4 regions of the Escherichia sp. XD33 genome follow, and region 4 is predicted to be linked to each of the others. Evidence: predicted binding sites of a transcription regulator. Region 4 holds the regulator's gene; each other region holds the start of a gene.

Region 1 (7,712 bases), on a different contig from region 4:
CAGATCGCCTTTAATACGAATCACCGTATCTTCCGGCGCAAGAGGCGCAGTCATTAACAGTGCGGTGAGGAATTGGCTGGAAACGGAGCCATCAACGTCAACGTTGCCGCCAGTAAAGCCGCCCTGTAAACGCAACGGCGGATAATTTTCTTGTTCCAGGTAAGTGATCTTCGCCCCGCCCAGGCGCAGCGCATCCACCAGATGACCAATCGGGCGTTCTTTCATACGCGGCTCACCGGTCAGCACAATATCATTGCTACCCAGACAAAGAGCTGCCGCCAGCGGACGCATTGCCGTTCCGGCGTTACCGAGGAACAACTCCAGGGCACCTTCTGCGTGTAATGGACCGCCGTTACCGATAATTTCGCAACGCGTACGATCGGCTGAAAGCGTATAGCTTACCCCTAACGCTGTTAATGCATTCAGCATATGGCGCACGTCATCGCTATCCAGCAGATTGGTTAATACTGTTTTGCCGTGTGCTAATGCCGCCAGCAATAAAGCGCGGTTAGAAACGCTCTTGGAACCGGGCAGATTAATAGTGCCATCGACACGAGCGATGGGTTGTAACGTCAGGGATTCCATGAACTCAACTCTCTACAACAGAAATAAAAACCCCACAGGCTGGCTGTGGGGATTAAGCAAAATTTCGGCATTAACCGTGACGGCGTTCGAACTCAACCATGAAGTCTGTCAGCGCTTTAACGCCTTCCAGCGGCATGGCGTTATAAATAGAAGCGCGCATTCCGCCGACCACACGGTGACCTTTCAGTGCATGAAGGCCAGCAGCAAAAGACTCTTCAAGGAACAATTTGTCAAGCGCACTGTCCGCCAACTGGAACGGCACGTTCATCCGCGAACGGTTAGCTTTCGCCACGTCATTGCGGTAGAAATCGCTGTTATCAATCACCCCATATAGCAGTTCTGCTTTTTGCTGATTGATTTTATCCATTTCAGCTACACCGCCGTTCGCTTTCAGCCATTTAAAGACCAGACCAGATAGATACCAGGCAAATGTCGGCGGCGTGTTAAACATGGAGCCGTTATCGTTGAGGATGGAATAATCCAGAATCGACGGACACGCGATATTCGCTTTGCCCAGCAAATCTTCACGAACGATGACGATTGTCAGGCCAGCCGGGCCGATATTTTTCTGCGCGCCAGCGTAAATTACACCATAACGGCTGACGTCAATCGGACGGGAAAGAATGGTTGAAGAGAAGTCAGCGGCGACCACCACATCTGCGCCGAAGTCTGGCGTTTCGTCGATGGCGATACCATCGATGGTTTCATTCGGGCAATAATGCATATAAGCAGCATTATCAGAGAGTTGCCATTCACGCATTGGCTTAACCGCGCGCAGACCATCAACAGTCACTTTGGCGTCAAAGACATTAGGCGTGCAGTATTTTTTCGCTTCTTTAATGGCACTTGCCGCCCAGTAACCGGCATCAACATAATCTGCGGTGGTTTTATCACCGAGAATATTCAGCGGTACCGCAGCAAACTGACCGCGACCACCGCCATGGCAGAATAATACCTTGTAGTTGGAGGGGACATTAAGAAGATCGCGAAAATCCTTCTCGGCTTCCTCTGCAACCTGAATGAACTCTTTGCCACGGTGACTCACTTCCATCACCGACGTACCAAGACCGTTCCAGTCGCGCAGTTCCTGTTGAGCCTGTTTAAGCACCTCTGCCGGTAGCATTGCCGGACCAGAACTAAAATTGAAGATTTGAGCCATTTCCCCTCACCACGTTGCGTTGCTATTAACCCGCGGTCAATCGATTGCGACCACAGGTAATACATTATTCCTGTGGCTATCGGTTTTATCATTCAGTGACACACATCGCAATGAGTAAAACCGTTGAGGGCAAAAATGTGGCTTGCATCACACAAAAGAATCTCTCGGATTATTAGCAAAAAGCCGATGTTTTTACTGTCAGGTCACCCGTTTTGCCCGACTTGCCTTCGTCCATTCTGGATTTGCACAGCGCGGACATAATTGTTTTTCCCCCGCTTTCATATGAATGATTTCACTACAACGAATACAGGCATAGTCCGCCGACTCCGGCACCACTTTGTAACGCTGCGTACAATCACTGGGTAAAATAAGTAAACCCGGTTTCACCTTGTCATCTTCAAAGAAATAGACACTGATTTGCCCGTTGGTTTCGAGAATCGCCAGACGTACCTGCCCCAGCTGCTCCACGCCACGCAATCGTAGCTCCATAAAGAACTCAAATTCCGTCATGTTGGAGTTATTGAGTTTCGACCAGGCCAGCTCGCCATCTTCAATAATGACAACTGGCTTGCCTTCCAGAAGATCTTCCAGTTTTTCACTGTGCGCCATCAACCACATTACCAGGCGGTATAACAACGCCAGAGTAATAAAGACGATAAGTACCGGGACCATCGGCACATCATCATAAAACGCCACATCTCCCGCCGCTGATCCCAGCGTCAGAATGATTAAAACTTCAAACAGCGACATCTGCCGCACACCGCGTCTTCCGGTCATTTTGAGGAACAAAAAGACCAGTACAAAGGTATAAAGACTACGTAGTGCAACTTCGCCAAGGAAATCAAAAGGCACTTTATCAAATGCCATACGGTGGAGATCGAACGCCTTCATTTTTATGCTCTTAACGTGGTTTATCCGCTAAAAGCATAGTCAACAGTTCATCGGCATGGCGGCGGTGATAGCGCCTTTGAGATAAAACCCGTATTATTGCGCGCTTTCCGTACGACTAAAGTGATTTTCATGACGCAAACATTTATCCCCGGCAAAGATGCCGCTCTGGAAGATTCCATCGCTCGCTTCCAGCAAAAACTTTCAGACCTCGGCTTTCAGATTGAAGAGGCCTCCTGGCTGAATCCCGTGCCTAACGTCTGGTCTGTACATATTCGCGACAAAGAGTGCGCACTGTGTTTTACCAACGGTAAAGGCGCAACCAAGAAAGCGGCGCTGGCTTCTGCACTCGGTGAATATTTCGAGCGTCTCTCAACCAACTACTTTTTTGCGGACTTCTGGCTGGGCGAAACCATCGCCAACGGTCCGTTCGTGCATTATCCCAACGAAAAATGGTTCCCACTGACCGAAAATGACGATGTGCCAGAAGGGCTGCTCGATGACCGTCTGCGCGCGTTTTATGATCCGGAGAATGAACTGACCGGCAGCATGCTGATTGACCTACAATCCGGTAACGAAGATCGTGGTATTTGCGGCCTGCCGTTTACGCGTCAGTCCGACAATCAGACCGTTTATATTCCGATGAATATCATTGGTAACCTGTACGTCTCCAACGGTATGTCCGCAGGTAATACCCGCAACGAAGCACGCGTTCAGGGATTGTCTGAAGTTTTCGAACGCTACGTGAAAAACCGCATTATTGCTGAAAGCATCAGCCTGCCAGAGATCCCGGCAGACGTGCTGGCGCGTTACCCAGCAGTAGTTGAAGCCATCGAAACGCTGGAAGCGGAGGGTTTCCCAATCTTCGCTTATGACGGTTCGCTTGGCGGCCAGTATCCGGTGATTTGCGTGGTACTGTTCAATCCTGCTAACGGTACCTGCTTTGCCTCTTTCGGTGCGCATCCTGATTTTGGCGTAGCACTGGAACGTACCGTGACCGAGCTGCTGCAAGGTCGTGGCCTGAAAGATTTGGATGTGTTTACTCCGCCAACCTTCGATGATGAAGAAGTCGCTGAACATACCAACCTCGAAACGCACTTTATCGATTCCAGCGGTTTAATCTCCTGGGACCTGTTCAAGCAGGATGCCGATTATCCGTTTGTGGACTGGAATTTCTCCGGCACCACGGAAGAAGAGTTCGCCACACTGATGGCTATCTTCAACAAAGAAGATAAAGAAGTTTATATTGCCGATTACGAGCATCTGGGCGTTTATGCTTGCCGTATTATCGTGCCTGGCATGTCCGATATTTATCCGGCTGAAGATCTGTGGCTCGCGAATAACAGTATGGGCAGCCATTTACGTGAAACGATTCTTTCGCTACCAGGCAGCGAGTGGGAAAAAGAAGATTACCTGAACCTCATCGAGCAACTGGATGAAGAAGGTTTTGATGACTTTACCCGCGTGCGTGAGCTGTTGGGTCTGGCGACCGGGTCGGATAACGGTTGGTACACCCTGCGTATCGGTGAATTAAAAGCCATGCTGGCGCTGGCTGGTGGCGATCTGGAACAGGCTCTGGTCTGGACCGAATGGACGATGGAGTTTAACTCATCAGTATTTAGTCCGGAACGCGCCAACTATTATCGCTGCCTGCAAACGTTGTTATTACTGGCACAGGAAGAAGATCGCCAGCCGCTGCAATATCTGAATGCGTTTGTTCGCATGTACGGCGCAGATGCCGTAGAAGCCGCCAGTGCGGCAATGAGCGGCGAAGCGGCGTTTTACGGCCTGCAACCGGTAGATAGCGATCTGCACGCGTTTGCTGCACATCAGTCGTTGTTGAAGGCCTACGAAAAGCTGCAGCGCGCCAAAGCAGCATTCTGGGCAAAATAAAATCAAATAGCCTACGCAATGTAGGCTTAATGATTAGTCTGAGTTATATTACGGGGCGTTTTTTTAATGCCCCGCTTTACATATATTTGCATTAATAAAATAATTGTAATTATAAGGTTAAATATCGGTAATTTGTATTTAATAAATACGATCGATATTGTTACTTTATTCGCCTGATGCTCCCTTTTAATTAACTGTTTTAGCGGAGGATGCGGAAAAAATTCAACTCATTTGTTAATTTTTAAAATTTATTTTTATTTGGATAATCAAATATTTACTCCGTATTTGCATAAAAACCATGCGAGTTACGGGCCTATAAGCCAGGCGAGATATGATCTATATCAATTTTTCATCTATAATGCTTTGTTAGTATCTCGTCGCCGACTTAATAAAGAGAGAGTTAGTGTGAAAGCTGACAACCCTTTTGATCTTTTACTTCCTGCTGCAATGGCCAAAGTGGCCGAAGAGGCGGGTGTCTATAAAGCAACGAAACATCCGCTTAAGACTTTCTATCTGGCGATTACCGCCGGTGTTTTCATCTCAATCGCATTCGTCTTCTATATCACAGCAACCACTGGCACAGGCACAATGCCCTTCGGCATGGCAAAACTGGTTGGCGGCATTTGCTTCTCTCTGGGGCTGATTCTTTGTGTTGTCTGCGGAGCCGATCTCTTTACTTCCACCGTGTTGATTGTTGTTGCTAAGGCGAGTGGGCGCATCACCTGGGGTCAGTTGGCGAAAAACTGGCTAAATGTCTATTTTGGCAACCTGGTCGGCGCACTGCTGTTTGTACTTTTAATGTGGCTTTCCGGCGAGTATATGACCGCAAATGGTCAATGGGGACTAAACGTCCTACAAACCGCCGACCACAAAGTGCACCATACTTTTATTGAGGCCGTCTGTCTTGGTATCCTGGCAAACCTGATGGTATGTCTGGCAGTATGGATGAGTTATTCTGGCCGCAGCCTGATGGACAAAGCGTTCATTATGGTGCTGCCGGTCGCGATGTTTGTTGCCAGCGGTTTTGAGCACAGTATCGCAAACATGTTTATGATCCCGATGGGTATTGTAATCCGCGACTTCGCATCCCCGGAATTTTGGACCGCAGTCGGTTCTGCACCGGAAAATTTTTCTCACCTGACCGTGATGAATTTCATCACTGATAACCTGATTCCGGTTACGATCGGCAACATTATCGGTGGTGGTTTGTTGGTTGGGTTGACATACTGGGTCATTTACCTGCGTGAAAACGACCACCATTAATGGTTGTCGAAGTACGCAGTAAATAAAAAATCCACTTAAGAAGGTAGGTGTTACATGTCCGAGCTTAATGAAAAGTTAGCCACAGCCTGGGAAGGTTTTACCAAAGGTGACTGGCAGAATGAAGTAAACGTCCGTGACTTCATTCAGAAAAACTACACTCCGTACGAGGGTGACGAGTCCTTCCTGGCTGGCGCTACTGAAGCGACCACCACCCTGTGGGACAAAGTAATGGAAGGCGTTAAACTGGAAAACCGCACTCACGCGCCAGTTGACTTTGACACCGCTGTTGCTTCCACCATCACCTCTCACGACGCTGGCTACATCAACAAGCAGCTTGAGAAAATCGTTGGTCTGCAGACTGAAGCTCCGCTGAAACGTGCTCTTATCCCGTTCGGTGGTATCAAAATGATCGAAGGTTCCTGCAAAGCGTACAACCGCGAACTGGATCCGATGATCAAAAAAATCTTCACTGAATACCGTAAAACTCACAACCAGGGCGTGTTCGACGTTTACACTCCGGACATCCTGCGTTGCCGTAAATCTGGTGTTCTGACCGGTCTGCCAGATGCATATGGCCGTGGCCGTATCATCGGTGACTACCGTCGCGTTGCGCTGTACGGTATCGACTACCTGATGAAAGACAAACTGGCACAGTTCACTTCTCTGCAGGCTGATCTGGAAAACGGCGTAAACCTGGAACAGACTATCCGTCTGCGCGAAGAAATCGCTGAACAGCACCGCGCTCTGGGTCAGATGAAAGAAATGGCTGCGAAATACGGCTACGACATCTCTGGTCCGGCTACCAACGCTCAGGAAGCTATCCAGTGGACTTACTTCGGCTACCTGGCTGCTGTTAAGTCTCAGAACGGTGCTGCAATGTCCTTCGGTCGTACCTCCACCTTCCTGGATGTGTACATCGAACGTGACCTGAAAGCTGGCAAGATCACCGAACAAGAAGCGCAGGAAATGGTTGACCACCTGGTCATGAAACTGCGTATGGTTCGCTTCCTGCGTACTCCGGAATACGATGAACTGTTCTCTGGCGACCCGATCTGGGCAACCGAATCTATCGGTGGTATGGGCCTCGACGGTCGTACCCTGGTTACCAAAAACAGCTTCCGTTTCCTGAACACCCTGTACACCATGGGTCCGTCTCCGGAACCGAACATGACCATTCTGTGGTCTGAAAAACTGCCGCTGAACTTCAAGAAATTCGCCGCTAAAGTGTCCATCGACACCTCTTCTCTGCAGTATGAGAACGATGACCTGATGCGTCCGGACTTCAACAACGATGACTACGCTATTGCTTGCTGCGTAAGCCCGATGATCGTTGGTAAACAAATGCAGTTCTTCGGTGCGCGTGCAAACCTGGCGAAAACCATGCTGTACGCAATCAACGGCGGCGTTGACGAAAAACTGAAAATGCAGGTTGGTCCGAAGTCTGAACCGATCAAAGGCGATGTCCTGAACTATGATGAAGTGATGGAGCGCATGGATCACTTCATGGACTGGCTGGCTAAACAGTACATCACTGCACTGAACATCATCCACTACATGCACGACAAGTACAGCTACGAAGCCTCTCTGATGGCGCTGCACGACCGTGACGTTATCCGCACCATGGCGTGTGGTATCGCTGGTCTGTCCGTTGCTGCTGACTCCCTGTCTGCAATCAAATATGCGAAAGTTAAACCGATTCGTGACGAAGACGGTCTGGCTATCGACTTCGAAATCGAAGGCGAATACCCGCAGTTTGGTAACAATGATCCGCGTGTAGATGACCTGGCTGTTGACCTGGTAGAACGTTTCATGAAGAAAATTCAGAAACTGCACACCTACCGTGACGCTATCCCGACTCAGTCTGTTCTGACCATCACTTCTAACGTTGTGTATGGTAAGAAAACGGGTAACACCCCAGACGGTC
Region 2 (7,712 bases), on a different contig from region 4:
TCGGGATTATTCTGTTCCTGGTGAGTTTGTTCATGGGCCGAAAACGACCCTAGATTTCAGACCATTAAGAAAATTTTATCCAAAGCCAGTCCAGCGGACTGGCTTTTGCGGTTTTAGCGAATAATAAATTGCGTTACTTTGTCATTCTTTCACAACAAAAACAGGAAGGCAGAGGTGGGGCAGCGAATACCTGTAACGCTTGGTAATATTGCGCCGTTGTCGCTAAGGCCGTTCCAGCCTGGACGAATAGCTCTGGTGTGCGAAGGCGGCGGACAGCGTGGAATTTTCACGGCTGGCGTGCTGGATGAGTTTATGCGCGCGCAGTTTAATCCTTTCGATCTTTATCTCGGCACATCTGCCGGGGCGCAGAACCTCTCGGCGTTTATCTGCAATCAGCCCGGTTACGCGCGCAAAGTCATCATGCGCTATACCACAAAACGCGAATTTTTCGATCCATTGCGCTTTGTCCGTGGAGGAAATCTTATCGATCTCGACTGGCTGGTGGAGGCCACCGCAAGCCAGATGCCGTTGCAAATGGATACCGCCGCGCGGTTGTTTGACAGCGGCAAATCGTTTTATATGTGCGCCTGTCGTCAGGATGACTACGCGCCTAATTACTTTTTACCAACCAAACAAAACTGGCTGGATGTGATTCGCGCCTCCAGTGCGATACCTGGCTTTTATCGTAGCGGAGTGTCGCTGGAAGGCATTAACTACCTGGATGGCGGGATCAGTGATGCGATTCCGGTTAAAGAGGCGGCAAGGCAGGGCGCTAAAACGTTGGTCGTCATCCGCACTGTGCCGTCACAAATGTACTACACGCCGCAGTGGTTCAAACGCATGGAACGCTGGCTGGGTGACAGTAGCCTGCAGCCGCTGGTCAATCTGGTGCAGCATCATGAAACCAGCTATCGTGACATTCAGCAATTTATTGAGAAACCACCGGGCAAGCTGCGGATATTCGAAATTTATCCACCGAAACCATTACATAGTATCGCGCTTGGCAGTCGGATTCCGGCGCTGCGTGAAGACTATAAACTTGGGCGTTTATGCGGTCGTTATTTCCTCGCCACGGTTGGCAAGCTATTAACTGAAAAAGCGCCGCTTACCCGCCATCTGGTGCCAGTGGTGACGCCGGAATCGATCGTTATTCCGCCTGCGCCAGTCGCCAACGATACGCTGGTTGCCGAAGTGAGCGATGCTCCGCAGGCGAACGACCCGACATTTAACAATGAGGATCTGGCTTGATTTGCCGTTTTATCGATACCCACTGCCATTTTGATTTCCCGCCGTTTAGTGGCGATGAAGAGGCCAGCCTGCAACGCGCGGCACAAGCGGGCGTAGGCAAGATCATTGTTCCGGCGACAGAGGCGGAAAATTTTGCCCGCGTGCAGGCGTTAGCGGAAAAATATCAACCGCTGTATGCCGCATTGGGGTTGCATCCGGGGATGTTGGAAAAACATAGCGATGTGTCTCTTGATCAGCTACAGCAGGCGCTGGAAAGGCGTCCGGCGAAGGTGGTGGCGGTGGGGGAGATCGGTCTGGATCTCTTCGGCGACGATCCGCAATTTGAGAGGCAGCAGTGGTTACTCGACGAACAGCTGAAACTGGCGAAACGCTACGATCTGCCGGTGATCCTTCATTCCCGGCGTACACACGACAAACTGGCGATGCATCTTAAACGTCACGATTTACCGTGCACTGGCGTGGTTCACGGTTTTTCCGGCAGCCTGCAACAGGCCGAGCGGTTTGTACAGCTGGGCTACAAAATCGGCGTAGGCGGTACTATCACCTATCCACGCGCCAGTAAAACCCGCGATGTCATCGCAAAATTACCGCTGGCATCGTTGTTGCTGGAAACCGACGCGCCGGATATGCCGCTCAACGGCTTTCAGGGGCAGCCTAACCGACCGGAACAGGCTGTGCGGGTGTTTGACGTGCTTTGCGAGTTGCGCCCGGAACCAGAAGATGAGATTGCCGAAGTGTTGCTTAATAATACGTATGCGTTGTTTAGCGTTAGTGGGTAGTTTACCCTTCGTAGGCAGCATCCGGCAGTCGGCGCATAATGCCTGATGCGACGCTTGTCGCGTCTTATCATGCCTACAGGTTTGTGCCGAACCGTAGGCCGGATAAGGCGTTCACGCCGCATCCGGCAGTTGGCGCACAATGCCTGATGCGACGCTTGTCGCGTCTTATCATGCCTACAGGTTTGTGCCGAACCGTAGGCCGGATAAGGCGTTCACGCCGCATCCGGCAGTCGGCGCATAATGCCTGATGCGACGCTTGTCGCGTCTTATCATGCCTACAGGTCTGTGCCGAACCGTAGGCCGTATCCGGCATGTCACAAATAGAGCGCCGGAAATATCAACCGGCTCACCCCGCGCACCTTTAACGCATCAGCCAACGGCTCAACGTCTTCCGGCGTGGCGCTCGCCCAGCTTTGCGCCTCGCCATACACGCCGTGGGCATGAAACGCGTTCAGGCGTACCGGAACATCGCCAAGTCCCTTGATAAACACCGCCAGTTCTTCGATGTGTTGCAAATAATCCACCTGGCCAGGGATTACCAGCAAACGCAGTTCCGCCAGCTTACCGCGCTCTGCCAGCAAACAGATGCTGCGCTTAATCTGCTGATTATCGCGTCCGGTTAATTGTTGATGACATTCGCTCCCCCACGCTTTGAGATCGAGCATTGCGCCGTCACACACCGGGAGTAATTTTTCCCAGCCGGTTTCGCTCAACATACCGTTACTGTCCACGAGGCAGGTGAGGTGGCGCAGTTGCGGATCGTTTTTGATGGCTGTAAACAGCGCCACCACAAACGGCAGCTGGGTCGTGGCTTCGCCGCCGCTTACCGTTATCCCTTCGATAAACAGCACCGCTTTGCGGATATGGCTAAGCACCTCATCCACGCTCATGGATTGCGCCATTGGCGTGGCATGTTGCGGACACATCTTCAGGCAGGTATCACACTGCTCGCAGACCACAGCGTTCCACAGCACTTTGCCGTCAACAATCTGCAACGCCTGATGCGGACACTGTGGCACGCACTCTCCGCAATCATTGCAGCGTCCCATCGTCCACGGATTGTGACAGTTTTTGCAGCGCAGATTGCAGCCCTGCAAAAACAGAGCCAGACGACTGCCTGGCCCGTCAACGCAGGAGAAGGGGATAATCTTACTGACTAAAGCGCATCTGCTGTTCATGGCTTATCACGCGCGGCTGGCGTTCCAGAATACGAGTGTTGCGTGCGGCTTCTTCGCCCAGCCAGGTGGTGTTGGTGCGTGAACCTTCGGCGCGATATTTTTCTAAATCCGACAAACGCACCATATAACCGGTAACGCGAACCAGATCGTTACCGCTGACATTGGCGGTAAATTCACGCATTCCGGCTTTAAAGGCACCGAGGCAAAGATGTACCAGTGCCTGCGGGTTACGTTTGATGGTTTCGTCGAGGGTCAGAATGTCGCTGATGCCGGAATAATAATAAGCATGATGCGGGGCGACAGTTTGCAGATGGGTGATCGGATCTGGCTCATCGCCATACGGCAAACGCGCGCCCGGCGTGGTGCCGATATCGGAACTGATCCCCGACTGTGCGTGTAACATGGCGCGTTTTTGCCAGCCATATTTCACGGGGGTATTGGCGACAAACTCCGCCAGTTGCGCGCTGATGCGATAACCCACTTCATTTGCGGCGGCTTCTTTACCGTAGCGCGCGGCAATCCCTTCTTTCTCACACAGCAAGTTAACCGCTTCCGCCAGCCCATACATGCCAAACATTGGCACAAAACGTTCAGGGTTAATCAGCCCTTCTTTCACCAGGAAGCTATTCTCAAAGAAGTGTGATTGTTGATAGAGGAATTCACACCGCGCATCGATGATGGCGATCTGCTGCTGGCAGTAGTGCGGTAGAGTGCGCGTAAAGAAGTCATCCAGCGATTCGCTGCGCTCGGCAATGGCTTTCAGGTTAAGGCGTACCAGCGTGCTGCCACCACCCGCCAGCGGCAGTGAGTTGTAACAGCTCACAATCCCGTAGCCCCCTTTTGTGAAAATTTTATCATGCACCGGACCGTTGGCGATGTGCGGTTTGCTACATTCACAGATGTTCTTCGCCACTTCCAGCAGCAGGTCATCAGGGGTGATTTCTGGATCGTAGATAAAGGTCAGGTTCGGTGAAACCTGCTTCAACTCTGCATCTGCACGTAATATCGCACGGGTGATGGGCGAATCAGACGGGCCGATATTGGCGTGCATAAAGGCGTCTGGCAGGGTTCTGTCGAGGTAACGCCAGAAACGTTTTATTCGAATATCGATCTCGTCTTGTGTTAGAATTCTAACATACGGTTGCAACAACGCATCCAGTTGCCCCAGGTAGACCGGCATCGATGTGACCGACGGTACGTGGTGGTAAAGAATGGTCAGCAGAGAGAGTGCGTCATCAAGATCTTTCGCGCCTTCCAGCTCCAGCCATTCGGAACCGTTCGCCAGAAAACGGGCGTAATCGGGTAAGACATAGCGCGGTTTGTACGGCGCATGACCTTCAAACATATCGCAGATTACACCCTCATCCAGCGCGCGGCGGGCCTCGGCAGGCAGCTGCGGATAAGGCAGATTGTTTTCTGCTTCCAGTGCCAGAAAATGGCGCTTCTGCTCCGGGCTAAGCACTGGGCTGGTGACAATTTGCTGGCAACGTTGTTGCAGTGCATTTTCATGAGAAGTGGGCATCTTCTTTTCCTTTTATGCCGAAGGTGATGCGCCATTGTAAGAAGTTTCGTGATGTTCACTTTGATCCTGATGCGTTTGCCACCACTGACGCATTCATTTGAAAGTGAATTATTTGAACCAGATCGCATTACAGTGATGCAAACTTGTAAGTAGATTTCCTTAATTGTGATGTATATCGAAGTGTGTTGCGGAGTAGATGTTAGAATACTAACAAACTCGCAAGGTGAATTTTATTGGCGACAAGCCAGGAGAATGAAATGACTGATCTGAAAGCAAGCAGCCTGCGTGCACTGAAATTAATGGACCTGACCACCCTGAATGACGACGACACCGACGAGAAAGTAATTGCTCTGTGTCATCAGGCCAAAACCCCGGTCGGCAATACCGCCGCTATCTGTATCTATCCTCGCTTTATCCCGATTGCTCGCAAAACGCTGAAAGAGCAGGGCACCCCGGAAATCCGAATCGCTACGGTAACCAACTTCCCACACGGTAACGATGACATCGAAATCGCGCTGGCAGAAACCCGTGCGGCAATCGCCTACGGTGCAGATGAAGTTGACGTTGTGTTCCCGTACCGCGCGCTGATGGCGGGCAACGAGCAGGTTGGTTTTGACCTGGTGAAAGCCTGTAAAGAGGCTTGCGCGGCAGCGAATGTACTGCTGAAAGTGATCATCGAAACCGGCGAACTGAAAGACGAAGCGCTGATCCGTAAAGCGTCTGAAATCTCCATCAAAGCGGGTGCGGACTTCATCAAAACCTCTACCGGTAAAGTGGCTGTGAACGCGACGCCGGAAAGCGCGCGCATCATGATGGAAGTGATCCGTGATATGGGCGTAGAAAAAACCGTTGGTTTCAAACCGGCGGGCGGCGTGCGTACTGCGGAAGATGCGCAGAAATATCTCGCCATCGCAGATGAACTGTTTGGTGCTGACTGGGCTGATGCGCGTCACTACCGCTTTGGTGCTTCCAGCCTGCTGGCAAGCCTGCTGAAAGCGCTGGGTCACGGCGACGGTAAGAGCGCCAGCAGCTACTAAGTAAGATGCTTTACGCCTGATGCGCTGCGCTTATCAGGCCTACGAGACGTATCTACCCGTAGGCCGGATAAGGCGTAGACGCATCCGGCAAAAGCCGCCTCATACTCTTTTCCTCGGGAGGTTACCTTGTTTCTCGCACAAGAAATTATTCGTAAAAAACGTGATGGTCATGCGCTGAGCGATGAAGAAATTCGTTTCTTTATCAACGGTATTCGCGACAACACTATCTCCGAAGGGCAGATTGCCGCCCTCGCGATGACCATTTTCTTCCACGATATGACAATGCCTGAGCGTGTCTCGCTGACCATGGCGATGCGAGATTCAGGAACCGTTCTCGACTGGAAAAGCCTGCATCTGAATGGCCCGATTGTTGATAAACACTCGACCGGCGGCGTCGGCGATGTGACTTCGCTGATGTTGGGGCCGATGGTCGCAGCCTGCGGCGGCTATATTCCGATGATCTCTGGTCGCGGCCTCGGTCATACTGGCGGTACGCTCGACAAACTGGAATCCATCCCTGGCTTCGACATTTTCCCGGATGACAACCGTTTCCGCGAAATTATTAAAGACGTCGGCGTGGCGATTATCGGTCAGACCAGCTCACTGGCTCCGGCGGATAAACGTTTCTACGCGACCCGTGATATTACCGCAACCGTGGACTCTATCCCGCTGATCACTGCCTCGATCCTGGCGAAGAAACTGGCGGAAGGTCTGGATGCGCTGGTGATGGACGTGAAAGTGGGTAGCGGCGCGTTTATGCCGACCTACGAACTCTCTGAAGCCCTTGCCGAAGCGATTGTTGGCGTGGCTAACGGCGCTGGCGTGCGCACCACCGCGCTGCTCACCGACATGAATCAGGTACTGGCCTCCAGTGCAGGTAACGCGGTTGAAGTTCGTGAAGCGGTGCAGTTCCTGACGGGTGAGTATCGTAACCCGCGTCTGTTTGATGTCACGATGGCGCTGTGCGTGGAGATGCTGATCTCCGGCAAACTGGCGAAAGATGACGCCGAAGCGCGCGCGAAATTGCAGGCGGTGCTGGACAACGGTAAAGCGGCAGAAGTCTTTGGTCGTATGGTAGCGGCACAAAAAGGCCCGACCGACTTCGTTGAGAACTACGCGAAGTATCTGCCGACAGCGATGCTGACGAAAGCAGTCTATGCTGATACCGAAGGTTTTGTCAGTGAAATGGATACCCGCGCGCTGGGGATGGCAGTGGTTGCAATGGGCGGTGGACGCCGTCAGGCATCTGACACCATCGATTACAGCGTCGGCTTTACTGATATGGCGCGTCTGGGCGACCAGGTAGACGGTCAGCGTCCGCTGGCGGTTATCCACGCGAAAGACGAAAACAGCTGGCAGGAAGCGGCGAAAGCGGTGAAAGCGGCAATTAAACTTGCCGATAAAGCACCGGAAAGCACACCAACTGTCTATCGTCGTATCAGTGAATAACGGTATACTGATCTGATCATTTAAATTTGAAGCACTGAGTACGGAGAACATATGAAACGTGCATTTATTATGGTGCTGGACTCATTCGGCATCGGCGCTACAGAAGATGCAGAACGCTTTGGTGACGTCGGGGCTGACACCCTGGGTCATATCGCAGAAGCCTGTGCCAAAGGCGAAGCTGATAACGGTCGTAAAGGCCCGCTCAATCTGCCAAATCTGACCCGTCTGGGGCTGGCGAAAGCACACGAAGGTTCTACCGGTTTCATTCCGGCGGGAATGGACGGCAACGCTGAAGTTATCGGCGCGTACGCATGGGCGCACGAAATGTCATCCGGTAAAGATACCCCGTCTGGTCACTGGGAAATCGCCGGTGTCCCGGTTCTGTTTGAGTGGGGATATTTCTCTGATCACGAAAACAGCTTCCCGCAAGAGCTGCTGGATAAACTGGTCGAACGCGCTAATCTGCCGGGTTACCTCGGTAACTGCCACTCTTCCGGTA
Region 3 (7,712 bases), on a different contig from region 4:
CCATCGCATGCGGACAACGTGGCTGGAACGGGCAACCTTTCGGTAATCGCAGCAGGTTTGGCGGATTACCCGGGATGGTCAACATTGTTTCACCTTCCGCATCGAGACGCGGCACCGCGTTGAGCAAACCGATAGAATAAGGATGAACGGGTTGATAAAAGACATCGCGCGCGTTGCCATATTCCATCGTGCGCCCGGCGTACATTACCAGCACTTTGTCGCAGATCCCCGCCACCACGCCAAGATCGTGGGTGATCATAATGATGGCGGTATTAAATTCCCGCTTCAGTTCATTTAATAGCGTCATGATCTGCGCCTGTACGGTGACGTCCAGCGCAGTTGTTGGTTCATCCGCAATCAGCAGCTTAGGTCGACATAACAAGGCCATCGCAATCATGACTCGCTGACGCATGCCGCCAGAAAATTCGTGCGGGTACATTTTCATGCGTTTACGCGCTTCCGGCATTTTTACCGCATCGAGCATCCGCACCGACTCTTCAAACGCCTCAGCTTTGCTCATGTTCTTATGCAGCATCAGCACTTCCATCAACTGCTCACCGACGCGCATATAGGGATTCAACGAAGTCATTGGGTCCTGAAAAATCATTGAGATTTGTTCAGCGCGCAGTTTATTGAGTTCATGCTCTGGCAAATTGAGGATTTCACGCCCATTGAAGGTTGCCGATCCGCCAATACGTCCGTTGGCAGCCAACAGGCCCATCAACGCAAATGCAGTTTGCGATTTACCCGAACCAGACTCACCTACAATACCCAGCGTTTCTCCGGCACGTAGGGAAAAATTCAAATCATTGACCGCCGTGACGTCGCCGTCCGGGGTACTAAAGGTGACACGCAAATCTTTCACGTTCAGCAGTGCGTCAGCCTGTTGTTGTGCGAGCGGCACAGTTGCAGTTTCAATTACGCTCATGGCTGCACTCCTTAACGATCTTTCGGGTCGAGGGCATCACGCAAGCCATCGCCGATAAAGTTGAAACAAAACAGCGTCACCACGAGGAATCCCGCTGGGAACAACAATAACCATGGAGAGACTTCCATCGAGTTCGCGCCATCACTCAGCAATGCACCCCAGCTGCTTAACGGCTCTTGCGTACCCAACCCCAGGAAGCTAAGGAAAGATTCAAAGAGGATCATGCTGGGCACCAGAAGTGATGCGTAGACCACCACCACACCGAGTACATTCGGCACAATGTGGCGAATAACAATGCCCGATGTCGATACACCGCCAACTTGTGCCGCCTCAATAAACTCTTTGCGCTTCAGACTCAGGGTTTGTCCACGCACAATACGAGCCATATCCAGCCAGGAAACCATGCCAATCGCCACGAAAATCAGCAGGATGTTTTGACCGAAAAAGGTCACAAGCAAAATGACGAAGAACATGAATGGGAAGGAGTTGAGGATTTCCAGCAGACGCATCATTACCGAATCCACTTTACCGCCCAGATAACCGGAAAGCGAACCATAAAGTGTCCCCACGACCACTGCCACCAGTGCCGCAGCAACACCGACCATGAGTGAGATACGCCCGCCAATCGCAACGCGCACAAGCAGGTCGCGACCGGATGAGTCAGTACCAAAGTAGTGACCGGACTCCATATCCGGGGCGCTGGACATCATCGCCCAGTCAGTATCGTCATAGGCAAACTGCGAAAGCATCGGTGCCAGGATTACAAATAACGCGATCAGCACCAGCACTATCAGACTGGCAACCGCCGCACGGTTATGCATAAAACGTCGACGTGCGTCCTGCCACAAGCTGCGCCCTTCGACCTCCAGCTTTTCACTGAAATTTTCCAGCGTCTCGCTGTTTTTCTTACTTAACATCATCGCGAGCTCCAGTATCAGTAACGGATTTTCGGGTCGATAACCGCATATAGCACATCGACAATGGCATTAAACAAAATGGTTAACGCACCAACCAGGATGGTCAGGCTTAACACTAAGGAATAGTCACGGTTCAATGCGCCATTAACGAACAGTTGCCCAATCCCCGGCAAACCATAAATGGTTTCGATGACCATAGAACCGGTAATAATGCCGACAAATGCGGGGCCCATATAGGAGAGCACGGGTAACAGAGCAGGTTTTAATGCGTGGCGTAAAATGATCCGCCGCATAGGTAACCCTTTCGCCCGGGCAGTACGAATAAAGTTGGAGTGTAATACTTCAATCATAGAGCCACGGGTAATACGCGCAATACTGGCGATATAAGCGAGTGACAACGCCACCATCGGCAATATCATGAATTTAAGCGCCCCACCATTCCAGCCACCGCCCGGCAGCCAATGCAAAATGATCGCAAATATCATGACTAATAATGGTGCAACCACAAAACTGGGGATAACAACCCCGGTCATTGCCAGGCCCATCACGGTATAGTCCCATTTGGTGTTTTGTTTTAATGCGGCAATAACGCCAGCACTAACACCCAGTATTACCGCAAGGAAAAATGCTGCGGCTCCCAATTTGGCAGAAACGGGAAAACTGGATGCAACCAGGTCATTGACCGAATAATCTTTATATTTAAACGATGGACCGAAATCACCGTGCGCCAGTTGTTTCAGGTAGCTGAAATACTGTGTCATGATCGGATCATTAAGATGATATTTCGCTTCGATATTGGCCATCACTTCTGGCGGTAAAGTACGTTCGCCGGTAAAAGGGCTTCCCGGCGCGAGGCGCATCATAAAGAACGAAATAGTAATAAGAATAAATAGCGTCGGAATCGCTTCCAGACAGCGACGTAGAATAAATTTTAACATTGCCCTACCTTCTGGCCTGTGCCTTCTGTAATGCGATAAAAATCAGACACCGTGGAGCAGGACACTCCTGCCCCACGCATTGCCATTAGTGCTTCACAATGTACATATTCCGGGTATAGGTATTATCCAGCGGATCTTTGCCGGTATAGCCACCAACCCACGGTTTCACCAGACGCGCATTCACGTAGTAATAAACAGGAACAATGGCCGAATCCTTATCCAGCTGTTGTTCTGCTTTAGTGTACAGAGCTGTGCGCTGCGCCTCGTCAGTCACTTTCAGCGTTTCCGCCATAATGCTGTCAAAGGCCGGGCTCTTATAATGCGCGGTATTCATCGAGCTGTTCGAAAGCATGGTGTTCAGGAAGGAAGTTGGTTCGTTGTAGTCAGCACACCAGCCTGCACGGGCCACATCAAAAGTACCCTGGTGACGGGTGTCGAGGAACGTTTTCCACTCCTGGTTAACCAGTTTGACGTTTACACCAATGTTTTTCTTCCACAATGAAGAGGCAGCAATCGCCAGCTTTTTATGCAGATCGGAGGTGTTATACAGCAGGTTGATGGTCAACGGTTTGTCTGCGGTATAACCCGCTTCAGCCAGCAGTTTTTTCGCTTCTTCGTTACGTTTTTCCTGGCTCCAGCCAAACCATTCTGGCTGAGTCAATTTTGCGCCATCAGTATACGGTGGAGTGTAACCATAGGCGGGCATGTCGCCCTGCGCTTTCACTTTATTAACAATGATATCGCGGTCCATACCTAGTTTCAGTGCGGTACGCACACGCACATCGTTGAATGGCGGTTTCTGGTTGTTAATTTCGTAATAGTAAGTGCACAGGTATGGATCAACGTGAACTTCGTCCGGGATCTCTTTTTTCAGCTTCTGGAACAATTCGATCGGCATGTTGTTATACGTCATGTCGATTTCACCACTACGGTAGCGGTTGACATCGGTAACTTCAGAAGCAATAGGCAAATAGGTTACCTGGTTAATAACGGTTTTCGCGTTGTTCCAGTAGGTCGGGCTGCGTTCAAGAACGATTCGTTCGTTTACGACCCAATCTTTTAAGGTATAGGCACCGTTGGTGACGATATTACCAGGCTGGGTCCATTTTTCGCCGAATTTCTCGATAGCGGCTTTTGGCACCGGTGAAGTTGATGGGTGAACAAGTAATTTATAGAAGTACGGAACGGGTTCACTTAAGGTGACTTCTAATGTGTGATCATCAATAGCTTTCACGCCGAGATCGGTAATCGGTTTTTTCCCTTCAAGAATTTCATCAATACCGGCGATATGCCCATATTGCAGATAACTGGCATACGGAGAAGCAGTGTTCGGATCAACAGAACGTTGCCAGCTATACACAAAGTCTTGTGCTGTGACTGGCGTGCCATCAGACCATTTCGCATCTTTACGCAAATGGAAGGTCCAGACTTTCGCGTCTTTATTATCCCAGGATTCAGCGACGCCAGGTGCTGGATGACCGTCAAGATCGCTGACCAGTAAGCCTTCAAACAGGTCTCGGCTGATATTAGACTCCGGAACACCTTCAATTTTGTGCGGATCTAATGACTGAACTTCTGAACCATTGTTACGTACCAGTGTTTGTTTTTCCGCCAGTGTGACGCCTGCGGGTACATCAGCTGCCAGCGCGACATTCCCTGCCATTAGCGCAGCCAGAACGCCAGCTGCTACTAAACTTCTCTTGGTGATGTTGGTCATTGTTTTTTGGACTCCCTCATTATAATTACTGGTATTAACCAGCATGTGTAATCCCGGATTGGGACCCTGCACAGGCTCGGAGACTTTCTGCTGTCAGGTTACTTTATCGTTACGTATTACTATCACCGACTTTATTTATTCTGGTGATTCAGACGATCACCTTATGTCGATTCGTACTGTGTCTCCCCTGTCGAGACACATTATTCTTTCGCGACGCTCTTTAATTGTTAATTATTCTCATTACCAATAAAGAATCGTCTGGCGGTTGCCCGGAAAGTACCAAATGCGGTTCTTACTCGCCAATACATTTTGCAAAATTGTTAAGCAATTCTCTTTTATTGACCGTATCAGAATCTATAGCTTGCATCCATGCCTTAACAAACATCTTTCAATTCAATCAAATAGAGATTGGCTAAGCATGTCTATCTTTTCTGATTACAGTTCCAGTAGTGAAATGCACAATAATTTAACAATTGATTATTATTTAGCACTTTCCTCTACCAAAGGCAGTGGAATTACTAATATCATTTCAATTATTCTTCAGCAAGCCCAGGATTATGATGTGGCGAAAATAACATGATGGTGAGGAGAAGCAGTTAAGGAAATCCTTATAACTAACTGTAATTTGAGAAGAATATTTTTACCTATTCCTTTTGCTTTTGATAACTGCGCGGGAACAAAGTAAAAATAATGACGAAGTAAACGGAGCATGGCAGCTCCGTTTCATTTGAAAGGAATTAATTAAGCAGGCCGGGGAAAATCCCCTTAATACCAGTAACGATAAATTCAATCCCCAATGCCATCAGCAATAGCCCCATAATACGCGTAATCACGTTGATGCCGGTCTGGCGTAAAACCCGTACCAGCCACGGTGCCATGCGGAACAATCCCCAACAACATAAAGCGAACAATGCAATAGCCACAAAGAAACCAAACAGATAGCTAATGCTGTGATAACGCGTACCCCAGACGATGGTAGAACTGATCGCCCCTGGCCCCGCCATCAACGGCAACGCCAGTGGCACCACACCAATGCTTTCACGTACCGCGGTTTCTGATTTTTCTTGCTTGTTCTGTTTATCCTCGCCAAGCTTGCCGCTGATCATCGACATCGCTATTGTCACCACCAGGATACCCCCGGCGATACGGAACGAATCAATTGATATACCAAAAAGTTGTAGAATCGTGTCGCCGAGAAAAAGCGAGATCCACAAGATAATGGCCACAGACAGGTTGGCTGTAAGGTTAGTTTTGTTTCGCGCTGCCGCTGTCTGATAACTGGTCATGCTGATAAAGACGGGAATAATCCCTACCGGGTTGACCAGCGCAAATAACCCGATGAAAAATTTGAAGTAAACGGGAAAATCAAAAAAGGTCTGAATCACGGTTAGCTCCGAAGCAAAAGCCGGATAATGTTAGCCATAAATAAGGTTGAAAAGACGCGCTGACAATACGCCTTTTGACAGCATTTTTCACCTCCTAACTACTTAAAATTGCTATCATTCGTTATTGTTATCTAGTTGTGCAAAACATGCTAATGTAGCCACCAAATCATACTACAATTTATTAACTGTTAGCTATAATGGCGAAAAGCGATGCTGAAAGGTGTCAGCTTTGCAAAAATTTGATTTGGATCACGTAATCAGTACCCAGAAGTGAGTAATCTTGCTTACGCAACCTGGAAGTGACGCATTAGAGATAATAACTCTAATGTTTAAACTCTTTTAGTAAATCACAGTGAGTGTGAGCGCGAGTAAGCTTTTGATTTTCATAGGTTAAGCAAATCATCACCGCACTGACTATACTCTCGTATTCGAGCAGATGATTTACTAAAAAAGTTTAACATTATCAGGAGAGCATTATGGCTGTTACTAATGTCGCTGAACTTAACGCACTCGTAGAGCGTGTAAAAAAAGCCCAGCGTGAATATGCCAGTTTCACTCAAGAGCAAGTAGACAAAATCTTCCGCGCCGCCGCTCTGGCTGCTGCAGATGCTCGAATCCCACTCGCGAAAATGGCCGTTGCCGAATCCGGCATGGGTATCGTCGAAGATAAAGTGATCAAAAACCACTTTGCTTCTGAATATATCTACAACGCCTATAAAGATGAAAAAACCTGTGGTGTTCTGTCTGAAGACGACACTTTTGGTACCATCACTATCGCTGAACCAATCGGTATTATTTGCGGTATCGTTCCGACCACTAACCCGACTTCAACTGCTATCTTCAAATCGCTGATCAGTCTGAAGACCCGTAACGCCATTATCTTCTCCCCGCACCCGCGTGCAAAAGATGCCACCAACAAAGCGGCTGATATCGTTCTGCAGGCTGCTATCGCTGCCGGTGCTCCGAAAGATCTGATCGGCTGGATCGATCAACCTTCTGTTGAACTGTCTAACGCACTGATGCACCACCCAGACATCAACCTGATCCTCGCGACTGGTGGTCCGGGCATGGTTAAAGCCGCATACAGCTCCGGTAAACCAGCTATCGGTGTAGGCGCGGGCAACACTCCAGTTGTTATCGATGAAACTGCTGATATCAAACGTGCAGTTGCATCTGTACTGATGTCCAAAACCTTCGACAACGGCGTAATCTGTGCTTCTGAACAGTCTGTTGTTGTTGTTGACTCTGTTTATGACGCTGTACGTGAACGTTTTGCAACCCACGGCGGCTATCTGTTGCAGGGTAAAGAGCTGAAAGCTGTTCAGGATGTTATCCTGAAAAACGGTGCGCTGAACGCGGCTATCGTTGGTCAGCCAGCCTATAAAATTGCTGAACTGGCAGGCTTCTCTGTACCAGAAAACACCAAGATTCTGATCGGTGAAGTGACCGTTGTTGATGAAAGCGAACCGTTCGCACATGAAAAACTGTCCCCGACTCTGGCAATGTACCGCGCTAAAGATTTCGAAGACGCGGTAGAAAAAGCAGAGAAACTGGTTGCTATGGGCGGTATCGGTCATACCTCTTGCCTGTACACTGACCAGGATAACCAACCGGCTCGCGTTTCTTACTTCGGTCAGAAAATGAAAACGGCGCGTATCCTGATTAACACCCCAGCGTCTCAGGGTGGTATCGGTGACCTGTATAACTTCAAACTCGCACCTTCCCTGACTCTGGGTTGTGGTTCTTGGGGTGGTAACTCCATCTCTGAAAACGTTGGTCCGAAACACCTGATCAACAAGAAAACCGTTGCTAAGCGAGCTGAAAACA
Region 4 (7,712 bases):
ATATCCCAACACAGCGCCAATACCCAGCCGCGATGCCAACGGCACCGCAGCCACCGCCGCGAAGAGAAACAGCACTCCTGCAAGTAAAAAATCGGAACCTTCCATCAGCGGCCTCCTGGAGACAGCGGATTTGCCAGCCAGTCACCGTAGGCTCTGGCGTGGCTCGCCAGCTCCTGTGCGCTTTGCCGTCTCGCCCAGTAAATAATGATGGGACTTAACCAATGCATCCGGCACATGCCCGCCGCCAGTTCAAAGGGGCGCAGAACATCGCTCATCGGGTAGCGATTCAATGCGTCATAACGGTAAGCACTTTCCGGCTCGCCGGTGGTAATCACGCTACGCCAGTACTTTCCCGCCAGTTGGTTTCCTCCTGGCCCGCTGGCAAAACCACGGCTTAATACCCGGTCCAGCCACTCTTTCAGTAGCGCCGGGCAGCTATAGGTATAAAGAGGATGCTGAAAGACAATCACCTCGTGCTCGCGCAGTAATGCCTGCTCACGGGGGATATCAATAAAAAAATCGGGATAGTGCGCGTAAAGGTCGTGCACGGTAACATTGCTGAGCTGCGTAGCCGGTTTAAGCAGCACCCGGTTTGCCACCGAGTCCTGAGATTCCGGATGGGCATACAGCAGCAAAACTTTCGCTGGCTGAGACATCATCCCCCTCCCGGTATGGTTTTTGTGTATAGTCGCTGTTTTGGGCTACCATTGCGCCCGGTGCGGCAGCTCGCCCATACATTACATTACATTATCATAATGATAAGTTAACATAGTCTGAACATACGGCGCCTTATGATTGTTTTCTCCTCGTTACAAATTCGTCGCGGCGTGCGCGTCCTGCTGGATAATGCCACCGCCACCATCAACCCCGGGCAGAAAGTCGGCCTGGTGGGTAAAAACGGCTGTGGTAAATCTACCCTGCTGGCATTGCTGAAAAATGAAATCAGCGCCGACGGCGGCAGCTACACCTTTCCGGGAAGCTGGCAACTGGCGTGGGTGAATCAGGAAACGCCGGCGTTACCGCAAGCGGCGCTGGAATATGTCATTGACGGAGACCGTGAATATCGTCAACTGGAAGCGCAGCTACACGACGCCAACGAACGTAACGACGGGCACGCCATTGCGACCATTCATGGCAAGCTGGATGCTATTGACGCATGGAGTATTCGCTCCCGTGCCGCCAGCCTGCTGCACGGCCTCGGTTTCAGCAATGAACAACTGGAGCGCCCGGTAAGTGATTTCTCCGGTGGCTGGCGTATGCGTCTTAACCTTGCCCAGGCGCTGATTTGCCGTTCAGACTTGCTGCTGCTCGACGAACCGACTAACCACCTCGATCTCGATGCCGTTATCTGGCTGGAAAAATGGCTGAAGAGCTATCAGGGCACGCTGATCCTGATCTCTCACGACCGCGACTTCCTCGATCCGATCGTCGATAAAATTATTCATATCGAACAACAAAGCATGTTCGAGTACACCGGCAACTACAGTTCGTTTGAAGTACAGCGCGCCACCCGTCTGGCGCAGCAACAAGCGATGTACGAAAGCCAGCAGGAACGCGTAGCGCATCTGCAAAGTTATATCGACCGTTTCCGTGCCAAAGCCACCAAAGCGAAGCAGGCCCAGAGCCGCATTAAGATGCTCGAGCGTATGGAGCTGATTGCCCCCGCGCACGTCGACAACCCGTTCCGCTTTAGCTTCCGCGCGCCGGAAAGCCTGCCAAATCCGTTACTGAAGATGGAAAAAGTCAGCGCGGGCTATGGCGATCGCATTATTCTCGACTCGATTAAACTGAACCTGGTCCCCGGCTCGCGCATTGGTCTGCTAGGCCGCAACGGCGCAGGTAAATCGACATTAATCAAACTGTTAGCCGGTGAACTTGCGCCAGTCAGCGGTGAAATTGGTCTGGCGAAAGGGATCAAGCTCGGCTACTTCGCCCAGCATCAACTTGAATACTTGCGCGCCGACGAATCGCCTATTCAACATCTGGCACGTTTAGCGCCGCAGGAGCTGGAGCAAAAACTGCGTGACTACCTCGGCGGCTTTGGTTTCCAGGGCGATAAAGTAACCGAAGAAACGCGCCGCTTCTCCGGTGGGGAAAAAGCCCGCCTGGTACTGGCATTAATCGTCTGGCAGCGTCCGAATCTGCTGCTGCTCGACGAACCGACTAACCACCTTGACCTCGACATGCGTCAGGCACTCACCGAAGCATTAATCGAGTTCGAAGGCGCGCTGGTTGTCGTTTCGCACGACCGTCATTTGCTGCGTTCCACCACTGACGATCTCTACCTGGTTCACGATCGTAAAGTCGAACCGTTCGACGGCGATCTGGAAGATTATCAACAGTGGTTGAGCGACGTACAAAAGCAGGAAAACCAGGCCGACGAAGCGCCAAAAGAGAACGCGAACAGCGCCCAGGCACGTAAAGATCAGAAGCGTCGGGAAGCGGAGTTGCGTGCGCAAACCCAGCCACTGCGTAAAGAGATTGCCCGTCTGGAAAAAGAGATGGAGAAGCTGAACGCGCAACTGGCGCAGGCAGAAGAGAAACTCGGCGACAGCGAACTGTATGACCAGAGCCGTAAAGCGGAGTTGACCGCCTGCCTGCAACAGCAAGCCAGCGCCAAATCCGGCCTGGAAGAGTGCGAAATGGCATGGCTGGAAGCCCAGGAGCAGCTTGAGCAGATGTTGCTGGAAGGCCAAAGCAACTGATGGCGCAGATAACGACGACCGATGCCAATGAATTCAGCAGCAGTGCTGAATTCACCCCTATGCGCGGCTTTAGCAATTGTCATCTGCAAACCATGCTGCCGCGTCTGTTTCGTCGCAAGGTGAAATTCACCCCGTACTGGCAGCGGCTGGAGTTGCCCGACGGCGATTTTGTCGATCTCGCGTGGAGTGAAGCCCCAGCACAGGCGCGGCATAAACCGCGTTTAGTGGTATTTCACGGGCTGGAAGGCAGTCTCAATAGCCCTTACGCCCACGGTCTGGTTGAGGCGGCGCAAAAGCGCGGCTGGCTGGGCGTGGTGATGCATTTTCGCGGATGCAGCGGTGAACCAAACCGTATGCACCGCATTTACCATTCGGGCGAAACCGAAGACGCCAGTTGGTTTTTACGCTGGCTGCAACGCGAATTTGGTCATGCGCCAACGGCTGCCGTCGGCTATTCGCTCGGCGGTAATATGCTGGCCTGTTTGCTGGCAAAGGAAGGCAATGATCTCCCGGTTGATGCGGCGGTGATTGTCTCTGCGCCGTTTATGCTGGAAGCCTGTAGCTATCATATGGAAAAGGGCTTTTCCCGCGTTTATCAGCGTTACTTGCTGAACCTGTTAAAAGCCAATGCCGCGCGCAAGCTGGCAGCCTACCCCGGAACACTGCCGATTAATCTCGCGCAGTTAAAATCGGTACGTCGCATCCGTGAATTTGACGATCTCATCACCGCCAGAATTCACGGCTACGCTGACGCTATCGACTATTATCGTCAGTGTAGCGCCATGCCGATGCTGAACCGGATCGCCAAACCGACGCTGATTATTCACGCCAAAGACGATCCGTTTATGGATCATCAGGTGATCCCGAAACCGGAAAGTCTCCCCCCGCAGGTGGAGTATCAACTGACTGAACATGGCGGTCATGTTGGCTTTATTGGCGGTACATTACTTCATCCGCAAATGTGGCTGGAGTCACGCATTCCTGACTGGTTAACAACGTATCTGGAGGCGAAATCATGTTGATTCCGTGGCAAGACCTCTCCCCCGAAACGCTGGAAAATTTAATTGAAAGCTTTGTGTTACGTGAAGGCACCGATTATGGTGAACATGAGCGTACACTTGAACAGAAAGTCGCCGACGTCAAACGCCAGCTACAGTGCGGAGAAGCGGTGCTGGTATGGTCGGAGCTGCACGAAACGGTCAATATTATGCCGCGCAGTCAGTTTCGCGAATAACCTGCAACCGTCGGCGGACGAGATAATAATGATAGCTAAGTCATGGAGTTACTATGTCTGCCAAACATCCGGTCATTGCGGTAACAGGATCCAGCGGCGCGGGGACCACCACCACCAGCCTCGCGTTTCGTAAAATATTCGCGCAGTTAAATCTGCATGCAGCTGAGGTGGAAGGCGACAGTTTTCACCGTTACACCCGCCCGGAAATGGACATGGCGATCCGCAAAGCGCGCGACGCCGGGCGGCATATCAGCTACTTCGGCCCCGAGGCTAACGACTTCGGCCTGCTGGAACAAACCTTCATTGAATACGGTCAGAGCGGCAAAGGGAAATCTCGCAAATATCTGCATACCTACGACGAAGCCGTACCGTGGAATCAGGTACCGGGGACATTCACCCCCTGGCAACCTTTACCGGAACCCACTGATGTACTGTTTTATGAAGGTTTACACGGCGGCGTAGTCACGCCACAGCATAACGTTGCGCAGCATGTGGACTTACTGGTCGGCGTGGTGCCTATCGTTAACCTTGAGTGGATTCAAAAACTGATCCGCGACACCAGCGAGCGCGGGCACTCACGAGAAGCAGTGATGGACTCAGTAGTGCGTTCAATGGAAGACTATATCAACTACATCACACCGCAGTTTTCCCGCACCCATCTTAACTTCCAGCGCGTTCCCACCGTCGACACTTCAAACCCGTTCGCGGCAAAAGGTATCCCGTCGCTCGATGAAAGCTTTGTGGTGATCCATTTTCGTAATCTGGAAGGGATCGATTTCCCCTGGCTGCTGGCGATGTTGCAAGGCTCATTCATTTCCCACATCAATACGTTAGTGGTACCGGGCGGCAAAATGGGTCTGGCAATGGAATTAATTATGCTGCCGCTGGTGCAACGATTGATGGAAGGAAAGAAAATCGAGTAACTCTGCTATTACGCCGGATAAAATACTATCCGGCTTCACAACGGGATAGTTAAATCACGCGCCAACCACTTCATACGAGTGAGTAATATTCACCGCTTTTTCCAGCATCAACGCCACTGAACAATATTTCTCGGCAGAGAGATCAACCGCACGCGCAACCGCTGCGTCTTTCAGGTCGCGACCGGTGACGATAAAATGCAGATTAATGTGCGTAAACAGGCGTGGTGCCTCTTCGCGGCGTTCAGAGGTCAATTTTACTTCACAATCGACCACATCCTGACGCCCTTTTTGCAGGATCGAAACCACATCGATGGCACTGCAACCACCCGCCGCCATCAACACCATTTCCATCGGACTTGGTGCTTTATCGCCTGAGTTGCCGTCCATTAAAATCTGGTGACCAGAGGCAGATTCGCCCAGAAAAGTTAACCCTTCGACCCACTTCACTCGCGCTTGCATTTTTGCTACTCCACTGCGTCAATTTTCCTGACAGAGTACGCGTACTAACCAAATCGCGCAACGGAAGGCGACCTGGGTCATGCTGAAGCGAGACACCAGGAGACACAAAGCGAAAGCTATGCTAAAACAGTCAGGATGCTACAGTAATACATTGATGTACTGCATGTATGCAAAGGACGTCACATTACCGTGCAGTACAGTTGATAGCCCCTTCCCAGGTAGCGGGAAGCATATTTCGGCAATCCAGAGACAGCGGCGTTATCTGGCTCTGGAGAAAGCTTATAACAGAGGATAACCGCGCATGGTGCTTGGCAAACCGCAAACAGACCCGACTCTCGAATGGTTCTTGTCTCATTGCCACATTCATAAGTACCCATCCAAGAGCACGCTTATTCACCAGGGTGAAAAAGCGGAAACGCTGTACTACATCGTTAAAGGCTCTGTGGCAGTGCTGATCAAAGACGAAGAGGGTAAAGAAATGATCCTCTCCTATCTGAATCAGGGTGATTTTATTGGCGAACTGGGCCTGTTTGAAGAGGGCCAGGAACGTAGCGCATGGGTACGTGCGAAAACCGCCTGTGAAGTGGCTGAAATTTCGTACAAAAAATTTCGCCAATTGATTCAGGTAAACCCGGACATTCTGATGCGTTTGTCTGCACAGATGGCGCGTCGTCTGCAAGTCACTTCAGAGAAAGTGGGCAACCTGGCGTTCCTCGACGTGACGGGCCGCATTGCACAGACTCTGCTGAATCTGGCAAAACAACCAGACGCTATGACTCACCCGGACGGTATGCAAATCAAAATTACCCGTCAGGAAATTGGTCAGATTGTCGGCTGTTCTCGTGAAACCGTGGGACGCATTCTGAAGATGCTGGAAGATCAGAACCTGATCTCCGCACACGGTAAAACCATCGTCGTTTACGGCACTCGTTAATCCCGTCGGAGTGGCGCGTTACCTGGTAGCGCGCCATTTTGTTTCCCCCGATGTGGCGCAGACTGATTTATCACCCCGATATCAACTATGCACTTCGACAAACGCTGGTGCTATGTTTGCCCGTGGCCGTTGGGTTAATGCTTGGCGAATTACGATTCGGTCTGCTCTTCTCCCTCGTTCCTGCCTGTTGCAATATTGCGGGCCTTGATACGCCTCATAAACGTTTTTTCAAACGCTTAATCATTGGTGCGTCGCTGTTTGCCACCTGTAGCTTGCTGACACAGCTACTACTGGCAAAAGATGTTCCCCTGCCCTTTTTGCTGACCGGATTAACGCTGGTACTTGGCGTCACTGCTGAGCTGGGGCCATTGCACGCAAAATTGCTTCCTGCATCGCTGCTCGCCGCCATTTTTACCCTCAGTTTGGCGGGATACATGCCGGTCTGGGAACCGTTGCTCATCTATGCGTTGGGCACTCTCTGGTACGGATTGTTTAACTGGTTTTGGTTCTGGATCTGGCGCGAACAACCGCTGCGCGAGTCACTAAGTCTGCTGTACCGTGAACTGGCAGATTATTGTGAAGCCAAATACAGCCTGCTTACCCAGCACACCGACCCTGAAAAAGCGCTGCCGCCGCTGCTGGTGCGCCAGCAAAAAGCGGTCGATCTAATTACCCAGTGCTATCAGCAAATGCATATGCTTTCCGCGCAAAATAATACTGACTACAAGCGGATGCTGCGTATTTTCCAGGAGGCGCTGGATTTACAGGAACATATTTCGGTCAGTTTGCATCAGCCGGAAGAGGTGCAAAAGCTGGTCGAGCGTAGCCATGCGGAAGAAGTTATCCGCTGGAATGCGCAAACCGTCGCCGCTCGCCTGCGCGTGCTGGCTGATGACATTCTTTACCATCGCCTGCCAACGCGTTTTACGATGGAAAAGCAAATTGGCGCACTGGAAAAAATCGCCCGCCAGCATCCGGATAATCCGGTTGGGCAATTCTGCTACTGGCATTTCAGCCGCATCGCCCGCGTGCTGCGCACCCAAAAACCGCTCTATGCCCGTGACTTACTGGCCGATAAACAGCGGCGAATGCCATTACTTCCGGCGCTGAAAAGTTATCTGTCACTAAAGTCTCCGGCGCTACGCAATGCCGGACGACTCAGTGTGATGTTAAGCGTTGCCAGCCTGATGGGCACCGCGCTGCATCTGCCGAAGTCGTACTGGATCCTGATGACGGTATTGCTGGTGACACAAAATGGCTATGGCGCAACCCGTCTGAGGATTGTGAATCGCTCCGTGGGAACCGTGGTCGGGTTAATCATTGCGGGCGTGGCGCTGCACTTTAAAATTCCCGAAGGTTACACCCTGACGTTGATGCTGATTACCACCCTCGCCAGCTACCTGATATTGCGCAAAAACTACGGCTGGGCGACGGTCGGTTTTACTATTACCGCAGTG

What was found. The regulator CRP, encoded in region 4, controls carbon source genes, mostly activating them, when cyclic AMP is high. The targets are predictions, from matches to a motif close to ATGTGANNNNNNTCACAT.
Region 1: a site for CRP is predicted at 1,880-1,897, ahead of serC (3-phosphoserine/phosphohydroxythreonine transaminase). Genes of this name have one in related genera too.
Region 2: a site for CRP is predicted at 4,838-4,855, ahead of deoC (deoxyribose-phosphate aldolase). Genes of this name have one in related genera too.
Region 3: a site for CRP is predicted at 6,123-6,140, ahead of adhE (bifunctional acetaldehyde-CoA/alcohol dehydrogenase). Genes of this name have one in related genera too.

The regions. Positions count from the first base shown of each region.
Region 1 is NZ_JAENDM010000009.1:29,679-37,390, reverse strand. It holds gene aroA (3-phosphoshikimate 1-carboxyvinyltransferase) at 1-585, opposite strand, end outside; gene serC (3-phosphoserine/phosphohydroxythreonine transaminase) at 656-1,744, opposite strand; gene K0778_RS07760 (DUF421 domain-containing protein) at 1,943-2,635, opposite strand; gene ycaO (30S ribosomal protein S12 methylthiotransferase accessory factor YcaO) at 2,765-4,525, shown strand; gene focA (formate transporter FocA) at 4,931-5,788, shown strand; gene pflB (formate C-acetyltransferase) at 5,843-7,712, shown strand, end outside.
Region 2 is NZ_JAENDM010000027.1:10,663-18,374, forward strand. It holds gene K0778_RS15910 (DUF1328 domain-containing protein) at 1-53, shown strand, start outside; gene K0778_RS15915 (patatin family protein) at 175-1,248, shown strand; gene K0778_RS15920 (metal-dependent hydrolase) at 1,245-2,027, shown strand; gene K0778_RS15925 (YjjW family glycine radical enzyme activase) at 2,342-3,205, opposite strand; gene K0778_RS15930 (YjjI family glycine radical enzyme) at 3,177-4,727, opposite strand; gene deoC (deoxyribose-phosphate aldolase) at 4,985-5,764, shown strand; gene deoA (thymidine phosphorylase) at 5,891-7,213, shown strand; gene deoB (phosphopentomutase) at 7,265-7,712, shown strand, end outside.
Region 3 is NZ_JAENDM010000001.1:176,038-183,749, reverse strand. It holds gene oppD (murein tripeptide/oligopeptide ABC transporter ATP-binding protein OppD) at 1-928, opposite strand, end outside; gene oppC (oligopeptide ABC transporter permease OppC) at 940-1,848, opposite strand; gene oppB (oligopeptide ABC transporter permease OppB) at 1,863-2,783, opposite strand; gene oppA (oligopeptide ABC transporter substrate-binding protein OppA) at 2,869-4,500, opposite strand; gene K0778_RS00930 (hypothetical protein) at 4,784-5,080, shown strand; gene ychE (NAAT family transporter YchE) at 5,238-5,885, opposite strand; gene ychE (protein YchT) at 5,916-5,969, opposite strand; gene adhE (bifunctional acetaldehyde-CoA/alcohol dehydrogenase) at 6,362-7,712, shown strand, end outside.
Region 4 is NZ_JAENDM010000006.1:133,595-141,306, reverse strand. It holds gene kefB (glutathione-regulated potassium-efflux system protein KefB) at 1-105, opposite strand, end outside; gene kefG (glutathione-regulated potassium-efflux system ancillary protein KefG) at 105-656, opposite strand; gene K0778_RS06135 (ABC transporter ATP-binding protein) at 792-2,705, shown strand; gene K0778_RS06130 (hydrolase) at 2,705-3,727, shown strand; gene K0778_RS06125 (YheU family protein) at 3,721-3,939, shown strand; gene K0778_RS06120 (phosphoribulokinase) at 3,993-4,862, shown strand; gene K0778_RS06115 (OsmC family protein) at 4,917-5,321, opposite strand; gene crp (cAMP-activated global transcriptional regulator CRP) at 5,623-6,255, shown strand; gene K0778_RS06105 (YccS/YhfK family putative transporter) at 6,306-7,712, shown strand, end outside.